One region of the Pseudomonas rustica genome, then DNA from elsewhere that is predicted to be linked to it. Evidence: riboswitches for the same ligand, from Rfam matches in the RefSeq annotation. Region 1 holds a riboswitch; the other holds the start of a gene.
The links. A riboswitch is a leader RNA that binds a small molecule or an ion and turns the genes downstream of it on or off. The one in region 1 is predicted to bind cobalamin.

Region 1 (7,611 bases):
GCATCCAGCTGCAATTCACGATCAATCTGCGTGTCGCGCACCAGTTGCAGAATGTCGCGCTGCAACTCTCGGGCGCGGCGCGGATCGAGCAGTTGCGCCTCGTAATACTCGTCGGCCAACAGTTCCAGGTTGCGCAGCGGCCCGTAGGTTTCGGCGCGGGTCAGCGGCGGCATCAAGTGGTCGATGATCACCGCTTGCGTGCGCCGTTTGGCCTGGGCGCCCTCGCCCGGATCGTTGACGATAAACGGATAGATATTCGGCAGCGGCCCGAGCAGCGCGTCCGGCCAGCAATTCTCCGAGAGGCCGACGCCTTTGCCCGGCAGCCATTCGAGGTTGCCGTGCTTGCCGACGTGAATCACGCCGTGGGCGCCGTAGGTGTTGCGCAGCCAGAAATAGAACGCCAGATAACCGTGCGGCGGCACCAGATCCGGGTCGTGATAAACCGCGCTCGGATCAACCTGATAACCGCGCGCCGGCTGAATGCCGACGAAGGTGAGGCCGAAGCGCAGACCGGCGATCATCATGCGGCCGTCACGGCACATCGGATCGTTTTGCGGCGATCCCCAGCGCTCGGCCACCGCAGCGCGATTGGCCTCCGGCAGCGCATTGAACATCGCTAAATAAGCGTCCATCGCCAGGCTTTGCTGGCACGGACGCAGGTCAATGGTGTCGAGATCGTTGCTGACGCCACCGAGCAATTGCTGGATCAACTCGGTGCCGCTGCCCGGCAACTCTGCCGTGATCGGATAGCCCTCGGCTTGCAACGCGCGAAGAATATTCAGCGCCGCTGCAGGGGTGTCGAGGCCGACGCCATTGCCGATGCGCCCATCGCGGGTCGGGTAGTTGGCGAGAATCAACGCGATGCGTTTTTCAGCGTTCGGCACCCGCGCCAGATCGATCCAGCGCCGCGCCAGTTCGGCGACAAAATCCATGCGCTCAGGCTGCGCGCGATAGCAGACCACATCGGACTGACTGCGCTCGCTGCGCCACGCCAGATCCTTGAAGCTGATCGGCCGGCTGATGATGCGCCCGTCGAGTTCCGGCAAGGCAATGTGCATCGCCAGATCACGCGGGCCGAGGCCCTGCTCGCTGTCGCGCCAGCCGGGCTCGTTGTCCTGCGCGCAGATCGCCTGAATCACCGGAATGTTGCGGCGAAACGGCCGCAGGTGCGGCGCTTCGGGGCTGGACTGGGCGAAACCGGTGGTGTTCAAAATCACCCCCGCCTCGACCTCGTCCAGCCAATCCTCGACCACTGCCAGGCAGCCGGGCTCTTTCAAACTGGCCACCGCAATCGGCAGCGGATTAAGCCCCGCCGCCTGCAAGCGCTGGCAAAAAACATCGATGAACGCGGTGTTCGCCGCTTGCAAATGCGAGCGGTAAAACAGCACTGCCGCGACCGGTTGCTCAGCCAGCCATTCGGCTTGCCAGTCACTCAGTGCAGCGGTGTTTTTAGTCGGGTGGTAAATCGCCGTGCGTGGCAGGGTTTGCGGCTCATCCCATGCGTAATCGCGGGCCAGCCAACGGTTGGCCATGCAACGAAAGAAATCCAGTGCATTGCTCAGACCGCCCTGACGCAAGAACTGCCAGAGGCGGTCGCGATCCTCGGCGTTGACGGTGCTCAAGTCGCTGAGCTCCGGATCAGGCCGGTCATCGCCCGGCACCAGAATCACCTGCACGCCGCGTTCGGCCAACTCGACCAGACGCTCGACGCCATACCGCCAATAGGCGATGCCGCCGTGCAGCGAAATCAAAATCACCTTGGCGTGGCGCAGCACTTCATCGACGTACAAATCGACCGAAGCGTGATTCTGTACCTGCATCGGATTGGCCAGCCGCAGGCTCGGATAATCCTCGGGCAACTGCTGCGCCGCTTCGGCGAGCAGCGCCAGACTGGAGTCGCCGCTGCACAGGATCACCAGCTCGGCGGGGGTTTGGCCAAGGTCGGCAATGTTGTCATCCGAGACGAAACCGCCGGGCTGAGTCCTGAGCAGGTGCATGGTTTAAACGCTGAGCGCGGCGCGCAGTTGCGCTTCGAGTTGCGCCGCGTCGAGTTCCTGACCGATCAACACCAGACGCGTGACGCGCGCTTCATCGGCGCCCCACTGACGGTCGAAATGCTTGTCGAAACGCGTGCCCACGCCTTGGATCAGCAAACGCATTGGCTTGTTCGGGATGGCGGCGAAACCTTTGACACGGAGGATGCCGTGCTTGACCACCAGTTGCGTCAGGGCGTCGAGCAGCAGACTTTCGTCGGCTTGCGGCAGTTCGATGGAGATCGAATCGAAAGCGTCGTGATCGTGGTCATCGTGGTCGTCATCGCCTTCACCGTGGTGGTGATCGTGATGGCTGTGGCGGCTGTCGATGTGCTCTTCGGAACTGGCGCCGAGACCGATCAACACGTCGAGCGGCACACGACCGTTGCTGGCTTCGATGATTTTGACGGCGGGCGGCAATTCTTCGGCGACTTCAGCGCGAACGCGAGCGAGGTCTTCCGGGCTGGTCTGGTCGGCCTTGTTGAGGATCACCAGGTCGGCGCTGGCCAGTTGGTCGGCGAACAGCTCGTGCAGTGGCGATTCGTGATCGAGGTTCGGGTCGAGTTTACGCTGCGCATCGACCTGATCCGGAAACGCGGCGAAGGTGCCGGCGGCTACGGCCGGGCTGTCGACCACGGTGATCACCGCATCAACGGTGCAGGCGCTGCGGATTTCCGGCCACTGGAAGGCTTGCACCAATGGTTTCGGCAGGGCCAGGCCCGAGGTTTCGATGAGGATGTGGTCGAGATCGCCGCGACGCGCGACCAGTTCGCGCATCACCGGGAAGAATTCTTCCTGAACGGTGCAGCACAGGCAGCCGTTGGCCAGTTCGTAAACGCGGCCAACCGCTTCTTCTTCGCTGCAGCCAATGGTGCATTGCTTGAGGATTTCACCGTCGATGCCCAACTCGCCAAACTCGTTGACGATCACCGCGATGCGACGGCCCTGAGCGTTGTCGAGCATGTGCCGCAGCAGCGTGGTTTTGCCCGAGCCGAGGAAGCCGGTGACGATGGTGACGGGGAGTTTGGCCAGTGTTTTCATCGGTATGCCCTTTGGCAAGCGGCGGGCATACGGGACGAGAACCGGCAACGCGTGTGCGTGCCCGGAGAGTTCGCCACCGGATCACCCCGCCCGGTTGAAATTGAGAATCTGTGACGAGGCAGGTCTCCTGGCTGACGGCGTTCAGGCGCGGGGCCTGGCGTTGGCTGCGCCTTCCCGCTGGCTCATGGGTTGAGCTGGCAGTGGCGTGGCAGCGAACAGCGCCGTTCACAGTTGCGGGGGCAGCCGCGGCATTGACCGCGTTCCCTTCTTAGCTTCGGCGTGGGCCGAAGAACCTCGAATGCGCAAGGCTACGCATCGGGTGGTGACCGGTCAATGGGGTTGGGTTTTGGTTATGTGAGCATATCCGTTGCTGCGGTTGCTGCTACTGGCGGTTTCGCTCTTACAGCGAGTCACCTTTTCCAAACGCCGAAAAGGTAACCGAAAAGGCTTGGCCCCGGCGTACGGCACTTCGCTGAGGCTCAGTGTTCCCTCGCTACGGTGTCCATCCGGGGACATCGCCTACGGTTTGCTTCGCTGCACCTCCTCTCGATGTGTGCGGCTACGCCGCACGGCGCTGCGCGCCTGATCCCCGGATGGACACCTACACTCGGCCTGCCGAAGGGGCTGAAAATCAAAAGCCGGATCAAAAGCCAAAGCAGATCAAAAGATCGCAGCCTTCGGCAGCTCCTACAGGGGTTTGCTTCGAAAGATGGGTTGGCTGCCAGCCTGCTTTCGCCAGCGAACAAAAGCACAGCCGATAACTCATGTAGGAGCTGCCGCAGGCTGCGATCATTTGATCTTGCTCTTAAAAGACAAAGTCAAAAGATCGCAGCCTTCGGCAGCTCCTACAGGTGGTCGCATCGGAAAGTATGTTGTCATCGCGAGCAAGCTTTGCTCCTACGAAAATCAAAAGCGGAAAACCCACGCTCCTCACCACTCAATAGGCCGAGTGTCAGCTCGCCTGCTTTTGATCTTGATCTCGGAGCCCGTCGGCAGGCTGAGCGGAGGGATTGATCCGGGGGTGGGAGCGCAGCGACCGTTTGGCGCAGCCAAACACAGCGAGAGGAGGTGCAGCGAAGCAAACCGTAGGCGCTGCCCCCCGGATCAATCCCGCAGCGAAGGAACCCGAGCCTTAGCGTGGGCCGAACGTCAGGGCAAAGCGTTTTGGTTACTTTTGGGCGTCTGCAAAAGTGACCCGCCGTAAGGGCGGAACCCTAACCAGCCACACCCGCAGCAACGGATCCACCCCAAAAAATTGACTAAAAACCCAACCCCATGCTCTCCTACACAACTTGTTACGGGTGCCCTTCACAGGGTGAAACGGGAAACCGGTGAATCATGTGCTTTACTCAAGCCATGTCAGTCCGGTGCTGCCCCCGCAACGGTAAGCGAGCGAAGCGTCAAAACCACTGTGCCCAAAAGCATGGGAAGGAGACGCTTGCAGGTCGGCCTGACGCCAACCCCTCGTGAGCCCGGAGACCGGCCCTTAACACACAGCGCGCACCTCGTGCGCAGCTGAACATAACAAACCCGCGGTGGGCGGGCGCTGTTCGAACCTCTGCGAGCCCGACCCGCAGGGGTTTTCATGCGCTCAAATCACCCACTGACACTCCAGAGGGAAGCGCCATGTCGATCATCAGCAGCACCGGCAGCAACACGGACAAAATCGCCAGCACCGCCACACTGAGCCAACGCCTGACCGCCGCGATCTTCGCGTCGATCCTTGGCGCCGGCCTGGTCTACTTCGCCGGTTTCTCGCACATCGAAGCGGTACACAACGCCGCTCACGATACCCGCCACAGCGCCGCGTTCCCGTGCCACTGAGACCTGCCGACATGATCAAGCGTATTGCGCAAACTGCAGGTTTTACCGGGCTTTTGGCCGCCCTGCTCCTCACCCTGCTGCAAAGCTTCTGGGTCTCGCCGCTGATTCTTCAAGCGGAAACTTTCGAAAAATCCGAACCCGTCGCCGTGCATGAACACGCCGAAGGCGCCATGGCCGGCCACACCCACGACGCCGAAGCCTGGGAGCCGGAGCCCGGCTGGCAGCGCGTGGTTTCGACCACTGGCGGCAATCTGGTGGTCGCCGTCGGTTTCGCCCTGATGCTCGCCGGTCTCTACACCCTCCGTGCGCCCACCAAAACTTCGCAAGGCCTGCTCTGGGGTCTGGCCGGTTACGCCACGTTCGTCCTCGCGCCGACTTTGGGTCTGCCACCAGAACTGCCGGGCACCGCCGCAGCTGATCTGGCTTCGCGACAGATGTGGTGGATTGGCACGGCCGCGTCGACCGCTGTCGGCCTGTCGTTGATCGCGTTCAGCCGTCACTGGCTGATGAAAGTTCTCGGTGTGGCGATCCTCGCCGTGCCGCACGTGATCGGCGCGCCGCAGCCGGAAGTGCATTCGATGCTCGCTCCTGAAGCATTGGAAGCGCAGTTCAAAATCGCTTCGCAGCTGACCAACGTCGCGTTCTGGCTGGCCCTTGGCCTGATCAGCGCCTGGTTGTTCCGCCGCAAAAGCGATGGCCAATACCACGCATGACGAATGACAGCGCAGCGCCGACCTTCGTGGTCGGCCTGGGTTGCCAGCGCGGCTGCCCCGTCAGCACGCTGCGCGCGTTACTTGATCAGGCGTTACAGGCGCATCGCATTGAGTTGCAGGCGATCAAGGCCTTGGCCAGTATCGACCTGAAGCGCGACGAGCCCGGTTTGCAAGAGCTCGCCGCGCAACTGGCGCTGCCGCTGCTGTACTTCAGCAGCGAAGAACTGGCCAGTTATCAGGAACGCCTCAGCCACCGTTCCGAGATTGCTTACGAGCGCACCGGTTGCTACGGCGTCGCCGAAAGTGCCGCGCTGGCCCTCGCCGAACAGCTGATTCAGGCACCGGCAAAGCTGCTGATTTCCCGACAAAAATACGCTCAGGCCACCTTCGCATTGGCCGGCGCTGCGTAAATTCCCGATAATCCCCGCCATCGATCATGAGCAATCTTCATCTGAAGTGTTGGCCGTGCCCCTTTTTCACAGGATTTAACCATGACCGTCTACTTCATCGGCGCCGGCCCCGGCGACCCGGAACTGATCACAGTCAAAGGCCAGCGGCTGATTCGCAGCTGTCCGGTGATCATTTATGCAGGCTCGCTGGTACCGGCGGCAGTGCTGGACGGTCATCAGGCTGAAACAGTGGTCAACAGCGCCGAATTGCATCTGGAACAGATCATCGAACTGATCAAAACCGCGCACGCGAACGGTCAGGATGTGGCGCGGGTGCATTCCGGCGATCCCAGTCTGTATGGCGCGATTGGTGAGCAGATTCGTTATCTGCGCGAGCTGAATATTCCGTTTGAGATCGTTCCCGGCGTGACGGCGACGGCGGCGTGTGCGGCGTTGCTGGGGGCGGAACTGACCCTGCCGGATGTCTCGCAAAGCGTGATTCTGACCCGCTATGCCGATAAAACCGCGATGCCGGTGGGTGAGGAGCTGGGCAGTCTGGCGCAGCACGGTGCGACCATGGCGATTCATCTGGGCGTTAATCATTTGCCGAAGATTCTGCTGGAGTTGCTGCCGCATTACGGCGCGGATTGCCCGATTGCGGTGATTCACCGGGCGACGTGGCCGGATCAGGATTGGGTGGTGGGGACGCTGGCGGACATTGCCGAGAAGGTTGAAGCGAAAGGGTTTCGGCGTACGGCTTTGATTCTGGTGGGTCGGGTGTTGGGGAGTGAGGTGTTTAGCGAGTCATCGTTGTATCGCGCGGGGCATGCACACCTTTACAGGCCCTGAAAGCAAAAGATCGCAGCCTTCGGCAGCTCCTACAGGGAAACACATTCCAATGTAGGAGCTGCCGAAGGCTGCGATCTTTTGATCTTGTGGCACCAGACAAATGCATTCATCACGGGAACATGCATTGCCTGGTTTATGACAGCTTCGCAGCGAACACCTTACTCAGTAGTAGGCGTTTTCTTTCTGCGTGTGGTCAGTCACGTCGCGTACGCCCTTCAGCTCCGGAATGCGCTCAAGCAAAGTGCGCTCAATGCCTTCCTTCAACGTTACGTCCGCCTGGCCGCAGCCTTGGCAGCCGCCGCCGAATTGCAGAACGGCGATGCCGTCTTCAACCACATCGATCAGGCTGACCTGGCCGCCGTGGCTAGCGAGCCCCGGGTTGATTTCGGTTTGCAGGTAGTAGTTGATGCGCTCGTTGACCGGGCTGTCGGCGTTGACCATCGGCACTTTGGCGTTTGGCGCCTTGATGGTCAGCTGGCCGCCCATACGGTCGGTGGCGTAGTCGACAACGGCGTCATCGAGAAACGCTTCGCTGAAGTGATCGATATACGCGGTGAAGCTTTTCAGCCCCAGCGCGGTGTCTTCAGGTTTTTCTTCGCCCGGCTTGCAGTAGGCAATGCAGGTTTCGGCGTACTGGGTGCCAGGCTGGGTGATGAAGACGCGGATGCCGATGCCCGGGGTGTTCTGCTTGGAGAGCAGATCAGCCAGGTAATCGTGGGCGGCGTCGGTAATGGTAATAGCGGTCATGGAAACTCCTCGCAG
Region 2 (7,611 bases), 1.5 Mb from region 1:
TTCGCAAACTTTACACAGAGGCCACTAACGGTTCCTTGAGAACTGTTCAGTCAGCATGAAACCGATTCAGCTGCCCCTAGGTGTGCGTCTGCGTGACGACGCCACCTTTATCAACTACTACCCAGGCGCAAATGCCGCTGCACTCGGCTATGTCGAGCGCCTATGCGAAGCCGACGCCGGCTGGACCGAAAGCCTGATTTATCTTTGGGGCAAGCACGGGGTAGGGCGTACGCATCTGTTGCAGGCTGCGTGTTTGCGCTTCGAACAGATGGGCGAACCGGCGGTGTACCTGCCGTTGGCCGAGTTGATGGATCGCGGTGTGGAAATCCTCGACAATCTTGAACAGTACGAACTGGTTTGCCTGGATGATTTGCAGGTGATTGCCGGCAAGGCTGACTGGGAAGAGGCGATGTTTCACCTGTTCAACCGCTTGCGTGACAGCGGTCGACGGTTGTTGATTGCGGCGGCAACCTCGCCACGTGAATTGCCGGTCAAACTGGCCGACCTCAAATCACGTCTGACCCTGGCGCTGATTTTCCAGATGCGCCCCCTTTCCGACGAAGACAAATTACGTGCCCTGCAATTGCGCGCGTCACGGCGCGGTCTGCACCTGACCGACGAAGTCGGGCATTTCATTCTGACTCGCGGTACCCGCAGCATGAGCGCGTTGTTTGATCTGCTCGAACAGCTCGATCAGGCCTCGCTGCAAGCTCAGCGCAAGCTGACAATTCCCTTCCTTAAAGAAACTCTCGGTTGGTAGCCAGCCCTTTGTCTCTGCGGCTTTTAGCACGTTTCGGCATATTTCAGGCGTCAGTAAAAGCGCTTTCCTGCACCGGGTGCAGGCCGCGTAACGAGTGAAATGGGTTTAAGCGCTTAGATGTAAACGAGAAACCGAGAAGTCACAAAAAGATCGATTGAATTTGCAAATGAGGTTGATAGCGGGCATAGTCTCGGCTTCTTTACAACTATCAGCCACGGTCGTGCCCATGCTAAAGCGCTTCGCACCCCTCGTGCCTCTCGCACTCGTCACCCTGTTGTACGGTTGCGCTGCTCATTCTCCAGTTCAAGAGCAGCCTCAACAGGTTAAAAATTCTTCCACAGCGCAGTCTTCCGTTATTTATCAGGAAGAGCTGGCTACCGAAAAAGAACTCGCAGACTTCAGCGGCAGCAAGCCGTATGAATTGCCGGTTCTGGCCGACAGCATTCTCGAACGCGGCATGTCCCTGATCGGTACCCGTTACCGTTTCGGCGGTACCTCTGAAGCCGGTTTCGACTGCAGCGGTTTCATCGGTTACCTGTTCCGCGAAGAAGCCGGCATGAATCTGCCGCGCTCCACCCGCGAAATGATCAACGTAGACGCACCACTGGTCTCGCGTAGCGATCTGGAACCGGGCGATCTGCTGTTCTTCGCCACCAATGGTCGTCGCGGTCGTGTCAGTCACGCCGGGATCTACCTGGGCGATAACCAGTTCATTCACTCCAGCAGTCGTCGTAGCGGCGGTGTTCGCATCGACAACCTCGGTGACAGCTACTGGAGCAAGACCTTCATCGAAGCCAAGCGTGCACTCGCCATGGCCCCGACCGTGGTCACCGCTCGCAAGTAATTCCCCCGTTGTCGCCGCGTTCGCGGCGACAAAACGGTTCACGGCAAGGGAGTAGACCTATACTTTACAAGGTGAAGTTAAAGTCTTACTTGAAGTTTGCCGCGTAGCCGCTAGAATCCTGAATCTATATTGATGGCAAACCGCCTGCGTGCGTACGCGGGCGGTTTTGTTTTCTGCCCAATCGGCAGAATTAGCCGCAGCCAGATCAGGATGTTCTGCTTATGACCACGTCGGCCCGCCTCGTTTTGATCGTCTTCGCAGCGCTGCTCAGCGCTTGCGCCAGTCGCACACCGCCCCCTGCGCCGGTGGTTCGCGCCCCGATCGTGTTCGCCCCCTCAGAATCTTTTTCGCCTGCTGCTGAAGACGTGCTGTTCCGCGCGCTCGGCCTGGTCGGCACGCCGTATCGCTGGGGCGGCAATACGCCGGATTCGGGATTTGATTGCAGTGGCCTGATCGGCTTTGTTTACCGCGATGCGGCGGGCATCAACCTGCCACGCACCACGCGCGACCTGATCGTGATGCAGGCGCCGAATGTCGGTAAGGAAGGCTTGCAGACCGGCGACCTGATCTTCTTCGCCACCAATGGTGGTTCGCAGGTCAGTCATGCGGGGATTTACGTTGGTGAAGGGCGCTTCGTGCATGCGCCGGCCACGGGTGGCACGGTGAAGCTGGACAGTCTGTCGAAGGCGTATTGGCAGAAGGCTTATCTGAGCGCGAAGCGGGTGTTGCAGCCGGAGCATCTGGCGCGTAACCCGTAATAAGGCCAACACAAAACCCCAATGTGGGAGCGAGCCTGCTCGCGAATGCGTAGTTTCAGTCACCCTTGAGTCGACTGATAGACCGCTTTCGCGAGCAGGCTCGCTCCCACATTTGTTATGTGTACGGCGCTAAGTTATTTGGTAGAAGACACTCGCCAAACCTTGTTGCCAACATCATCCGCCACCAGCAATCCACCTTGCTGATCAATCACCACGCCCACCGGGCGACCCAGCGCGTTCTCATCTTTGTCGAGAAAACCGGTCAACACATCCACCGGCGTTCCACTCGGCTTACCGCCGGTAAATGGCACAAAAATCACTTTATAACCACTGTGCGGTTTACGGTTCCACGAGCCGTGCTGGCCGATAAACGCGCCTTCCTTGAACTGCGCCGGCAAGGTGTTGCCTTCGGCGAAGGTCAGGCCCAAAGACGCCGTGTGAGGGCCGACCGCGTAATCCGGGGCGATGGCTTTGGCCACCAGATCCAGATTCTGCGGATTCACTCGAACATCGACATGCTGGCCGTAATAACTGAACGGCCAGCCATAGAAACCGCCGTCCTTCACCGAGGTGATGTAGTCCGGCACCAGATCGCTGCCAATCTCGTCACGCTCATTCACCGCCGTCCACAGCGCGCCGCTGGTAGGCTCCCACGCCAAGCCATTGGGGTTGCGGATGCCTGAAGCGAAGATCCGGTGATTGCCGGTCGCGCGATCCACTTCCCAGATCGCCGCGCGGCCTTCTTCTTGATCCAGACCATTTTCGCCGACGTTGCTGTTCGAGCCGACGGTGACGTACAGCTTGCTGCCGTCCTTGCTGGCGATGACGTTTTTCGTCCAGTGATGGTTGAGCGTGCCGCCCGGCAAGTCAGTCACTTTGATCGGCTGCGATTTGATCTCGGTCGCGCCGGGCTCGTAGTTGAAGCGCAGCAAACGATCCGTGTCAGCAACGTACAAGTCATTGCCAACCAGTGTCATGCCAAACGGCGAATTGAGGTTCTGCAAAAACACCGTGCGCGTCTCGGCGACGCCATCGTGGTCAGCGTCGCGCAGCAAAGTGATGCGATTCGGGCTCGGTACGCCGGCGCCGGCCTTGCCCATGACTTTCTTCATCACCCAGCCTTTAATGCCTTTGCTGTCGTCCGGTTTCGGCGGGGCGTTGGTTTCCGCCACCAGCACATCACCGTTGGGCAGCACGTACATCCAGCGCGGATGATCGAGGCCTTCGGCAAACGCTGCGACTTGCGTACCGGCCGCCGCTGTCGGTTTGCCGCCTTCGGGCCAGCCAATCGCCGGGGCGATGTTCACGGTGGGGATCAGGGTTTTGTTCGGTTCGGGCAGTTTCGGCGAAGGGCCGGTGCCGTCGGAGACTTGCAGGCTGGAGGTTTCACCACACGCGGCGAGCCCTCCGGCCAGAGCGATGACAAAAACGAGCTGGGGCTTGCGCATGACTGATCTTTCCTATGAATGCGTTCTTAATCATAGAGGAGGGCGCAAGCCCGATGGTTCAACCTCAGCCGCGAGCCTCTTTGAACAGCACGGCGATGCCGGGGTGATAGTTGCCGGCCTCGCTGCGCAATTTGCGGTAGGCGTAGGGGAAATACCAGGCGACCGCGCAGGTATGTTCCTTTTGCAAGTCGTCGACCATGTCCTGCAGTTCTTCGGGGCTGGCACTCTGCTGGGTTTTTTGCGGGGCGACGAACAGGCAGCCGAGCTTGAGATCGCTGGCGAAGCTGATGCGTTTGGCGTCGCTGGTGATGTCGAGAAGTGCTTGCGTGAGGTTGAGGTTGTTCACTCGCGGCCAGCGCTGCGTGGCTTGAAGGTAAGCGCGGTCTTCTGGCCCTGCGATGAACAGATCGGCGCGGGCATTGCGCTCGCCGTCTTCGTTTTGCTTGCGCGTGGCGGTGTCGTTGAGGGTGACCAGTTCGGCCATCCACGCCGCCGCGGTCAGCAAGCCGAGATTGGCTTTCTCGTCATGCCAGTACGGCGTGTCGCTGTCGCCGCGCACGGCGTTGTAACGGTCGATACAGTCAAACCAGCGTTCAAGCATCGGGCGCAGGAATTCCAGGCGCGGGTTGCTGATGATCATGCCTTGCATCGTCATCATCCTTATTCTTGTGAGTTGCTTTTATGGAAAAGCATGGCTCTTTGATATCATTTGTAACAGCCTTGCACAAGATTGCCGGCCGATAATTGATCAACGGCAGATAATCGTCCGTCAGCCGCCTCTTTAATTGACGCTCCACCCCCAACCCTCTAACCTTCGCGGCTTGTTTCAGGTGCTCTGTGACCCACGTCGACAGAGTGAAACAGGGAAGCCGGTGAGGGTTGTCTTCATGCGAAGAACGATCACGATCCCGGCGCTGCCCCCGCAACGGTAAATGAGTAAAAGCTGCGCCATGAGCCACTGCCTCGACAGAAGCGGGAAGGCGCGCAGCCAGGCCAATGCCGCTCATGAGCCCGGAGACCGGCCTGATCCATCCAGCGGCATCACGGTGGGCGATGCCAGGCTTTTTGCCGTCTATTCTTGTGCCTGCCCGCCGTTATCCAGCCTCAACGGAGAGCTCCCCCATGACTGATTCCCCCGAGCGCGACGAACGCCATCTGGCGCGTATGCAGCGCAAAAAAGCCGTGATCGACGAACGCATCGCCAACTCTCCCGACGAGTGCGGCCTGGTGCTGGTGCTGACCGGCAATGGCAAAGGCAAAAGCAGTTCGGCGTTCGGCATGCTCGCCCGCGCCATGGGCCACGGCATGCAGTGCGGCGTGGTGCAGTTCATCAAGGGCCGCAACAGTACCGGTGAAGAGTTGTTTTTCCGCCGCTTCCCCGAACAAGTTCGCTTCCACGTGATGGGCGAGGGCTTCACCTGGGAAACCCAGGATCGTCAGCGCGACATCGCCGCTGCCGAAGCTGCGTGGGCCGTGTCCCGCGAACTGCTGCGCGATCCGTCGATCGGTCTGGTGGTGCTCGATGAGTTAAACATCGCCCTCAAGCACGGCTACCTCGATCTCGATCAGGTGCTCAGCGATTTGCAGGCACGTCCGCCGATGCAGCACGTGATTGTCACCGGTCGTGCGGCCAAGCCGGAAATGATCGAAATGGGCGACACGGTCACCGAAATGGGCATGCTCAAACACGCCTTCCAGGCCGGCATCAAAGCGCAGAAAGGCGTCGAACTTTGAATCAACCACGTCACTGCCCGGCGGTACTTATCGCCGCGCCGGCCTCCGGTCAGGGCAAGACCACCGTCACCGCCGCGCTCGCCCGTTTGCATCGCAATCAGGGGCGCAAGGTGCGCGTGTTCAAATGCGGCCCGGACTTTCTCGACCCGATGATCCTCGAACGCGCCAGCGGTGCGCCGGTGTATCAGCTTGATATGTGGATGGTCGGCGAGCAGGAAAGTCGTCGGCTGTTGTGGGAAGCCGCCGCCGAGGCGGATCTGATTTTGATCGAAGGCGTGATGGGGCTGTTCGATGGCACGCCCTCCAGCGCTGATCTGGCGCGGCATTTTGGTGTGCCGGTGCTCGGCGTGATCGACGGCACCGCGATGGCGCAGACCTTTGGTGCGTTGGCGCTGGGCTTGGCCAAGTATCAGCCGGATCTGCCGTTTGCTGGCGTGCTGGCCAACCGCGTCGGCACCTTGCGCCATGCGCAGTTGCTCGAAGGCAGTCTCACTGAAGGTTTGCGTTGGTACGGCGCGTTGTCGCGCGAGACCGGTATCGAACTGCCGAGCCGGCATCTTGGTCTGGTGCAGGCCAGCGAATTGAATGACCTCGATGTGCGTCTCGACGCCGCCGCCGAAGCGCTCGCCAGTAGTTGCGAGGTAGCGCTGCCACCGGCCGTGGAATTTGCCGCGCCTGACGTGATTGCTGTCGAGCCGTTGCTGAAAAATGTGCGCATTGCTGTCGCCCGTGATGAGGCGTTCGCCTTTACTTATGGCGCGAGTCTGGATCTATTGCGTGCGATGGGCGCCGAGTTGAGCTTCTTCTCGCCGATCCGCGATACGCAATTGCCTGAGGCGGACAGTCTGTATTTGCCCGGTGGTTATCCGGAATTGCATCACGTCGCGCTGTCGCAGAACACCGCGATGGTTGCGGCGATCCGTGCGCATCATGCGGCGGGGAAGCCGTTGCTGGCTGAGTGTGGCGGGATGTTGTATTTGCTCGATTCGTTGACGGATGTTGAAGGCACTCGCGCTGAGCTGGTCGGGTTGCTCAAGGGCGATGCGGTGATGCAAAAGCGTCTGGCGGCGTTGGCGTTGCAAGCGGTGGATCTGCCGGAAGGGGCGTTGCGTGGGCACACGTATCATCACTCGTTGACCACGACTAAGCTGACGCCGATTGCCCGGGGGTTGAGCCCCAATGGAGGGCGAGGGGCTGAGGCGGTTTATCGTGAGGGGCGGATGACGGCTTCTTATGTGCACTTTTATTTTCCGTCGAATCCTGTGGCTGTCGCTGCACTTTTTCTGCCTGATCCTGAGGGCGCCTTCGCGAGCAGGCTCGCTCCCACAGTGGCCAATGTGCTTCCTGAAGAAATTCAATCTCCTGAGGATGGTGGCAGGCTAGCTGATGCATTGCCTGAAGAAACCGGATCCCCTGTGGGAGCGAGCCTGCTCGCGAAAGGGCCATGACAGACAACGCATTTTCAGAGGCGGAACGCGAAGCGGTGTATCGGGCAATAGCCGAACGCCGCGACATGCGCCATTTCACCGGCGGCAGCGTCGAACCTGATCTGCTGCGCCGACTTCTGGAAGCCGCCCACCAGGCCCCAAGCGTCGGCCTGATGCAGCCCTGGCGCTTCATCCGCATCAGCGACCGAACCCTGCGCAGCCAAATCCAGCACCTCGTCGAAGAAGAACGCATCCGCACCGCCGAAGCCCTCGGCGAGCGCAGCGACGAGTTCATGAAGCTCAAAGTCGAAGGCATCAACGACTGCGCCGAAGTGCTGGTCGCGGCGCTGATGGATGATCGCGAAAAACACATCTTCGGTCGCCGCACGCTGCCGGAAATGGACATGGCCTCGTTGTCCTGCGCGATTCAGAATCTGTGGCTGGCCTCGCGCGCAGAAGGCTTGGGCATGGGCTGGGTCTCGCTGTTCGAACCGCAAGCGCTGGCGGAGTTGTTGAAACTGCCGGCAGGGGCCAAGCCGCTGGCGGTTTTGTGTCTGGGCCCGGTCAAGGAATTCTATCCGGCGCCGATGCTGGTACTCGAAGGGTGGGCGCAGGCGCGGCCGCTGAATGAGTTGCTGTA

Region 2: it holds a riboswitch for cobalamin, as region 1 does, so the genes downstream of both, cobO (cob(I)yrinic acid a,c-diamide adenosyltransferase) here and cobW (cobalamin biosynthesis protein CobW) in region 1, are expected to answer to the same signal.

What each region holds. Positions count from the first base shown of each region.
Region 1 covers NZ_CP188200.1:2,236,231-2,243,841, reverse strand. The annotation lists gene cobN (cobaltochelatase subunit CobN) at 1-1,997, opposite strand, end outside; gene cobW (cobalamin biosynthesis protein CobW) at 2,001-3,074, opposite strand; cobalamin riboswitch at 3,175-3,386, opposite strand; cobalamin riboswitch at 4,357-4,576, shown strand; gene ACP3TY_RS10445 (CbtB domain-containing protein) at 4,701-4,898, shown strand; gene ACP3TY_RS10440 (CbtA family protein) at 4,910-5,611, shown strand; gene ACP3TY_RS10435 (cobalamin biosynthesis protein) at 5,608-6,021, shown strand; gene cobM (precorrin-4 C(11)-methyltransferase) at 6,103-6,849, shown strand; gene nfuA (Fe-S biogenesis protein NfuA) at 7,012-7,596, opposite strand.
Region 2 covers NZ_CP188200.1:3,749,328-3,756,938, reverse strand. The annotation lists gene hda (DnaA regulatory inactivator Hda) at 56-760, shown strand; gene ACP3TY_RS16975 (C40 family peptidase) at 987-1,604, shown strand; gene ACP3TY_RS16970 (C40 family peptidase) at 1,826-2,362, shown strand; gene ACP3TY_RS16965 (PQQ-dependent sugar dehydrogenase) at 2,497-3,810, opposite strand; gene ACP3TY_RS16960 (hypothetical protein) at 3,875-4,459, opposite strand; cobalamin riboswitch at 4,622-4,851, shown strand; gene cobO (cob(I)yrinic acid a,c-diamide adenosyltransferase) at 4,933-5,544, shown strand; gene ACP3TY_RS16950 (cobyrinate a,c-diamide synthase) at 5,541-6,992, shown strand; gene bluB (5,6-dimethylbenzimidazole synthase) at 6,989-7,611, shown strand, end outside.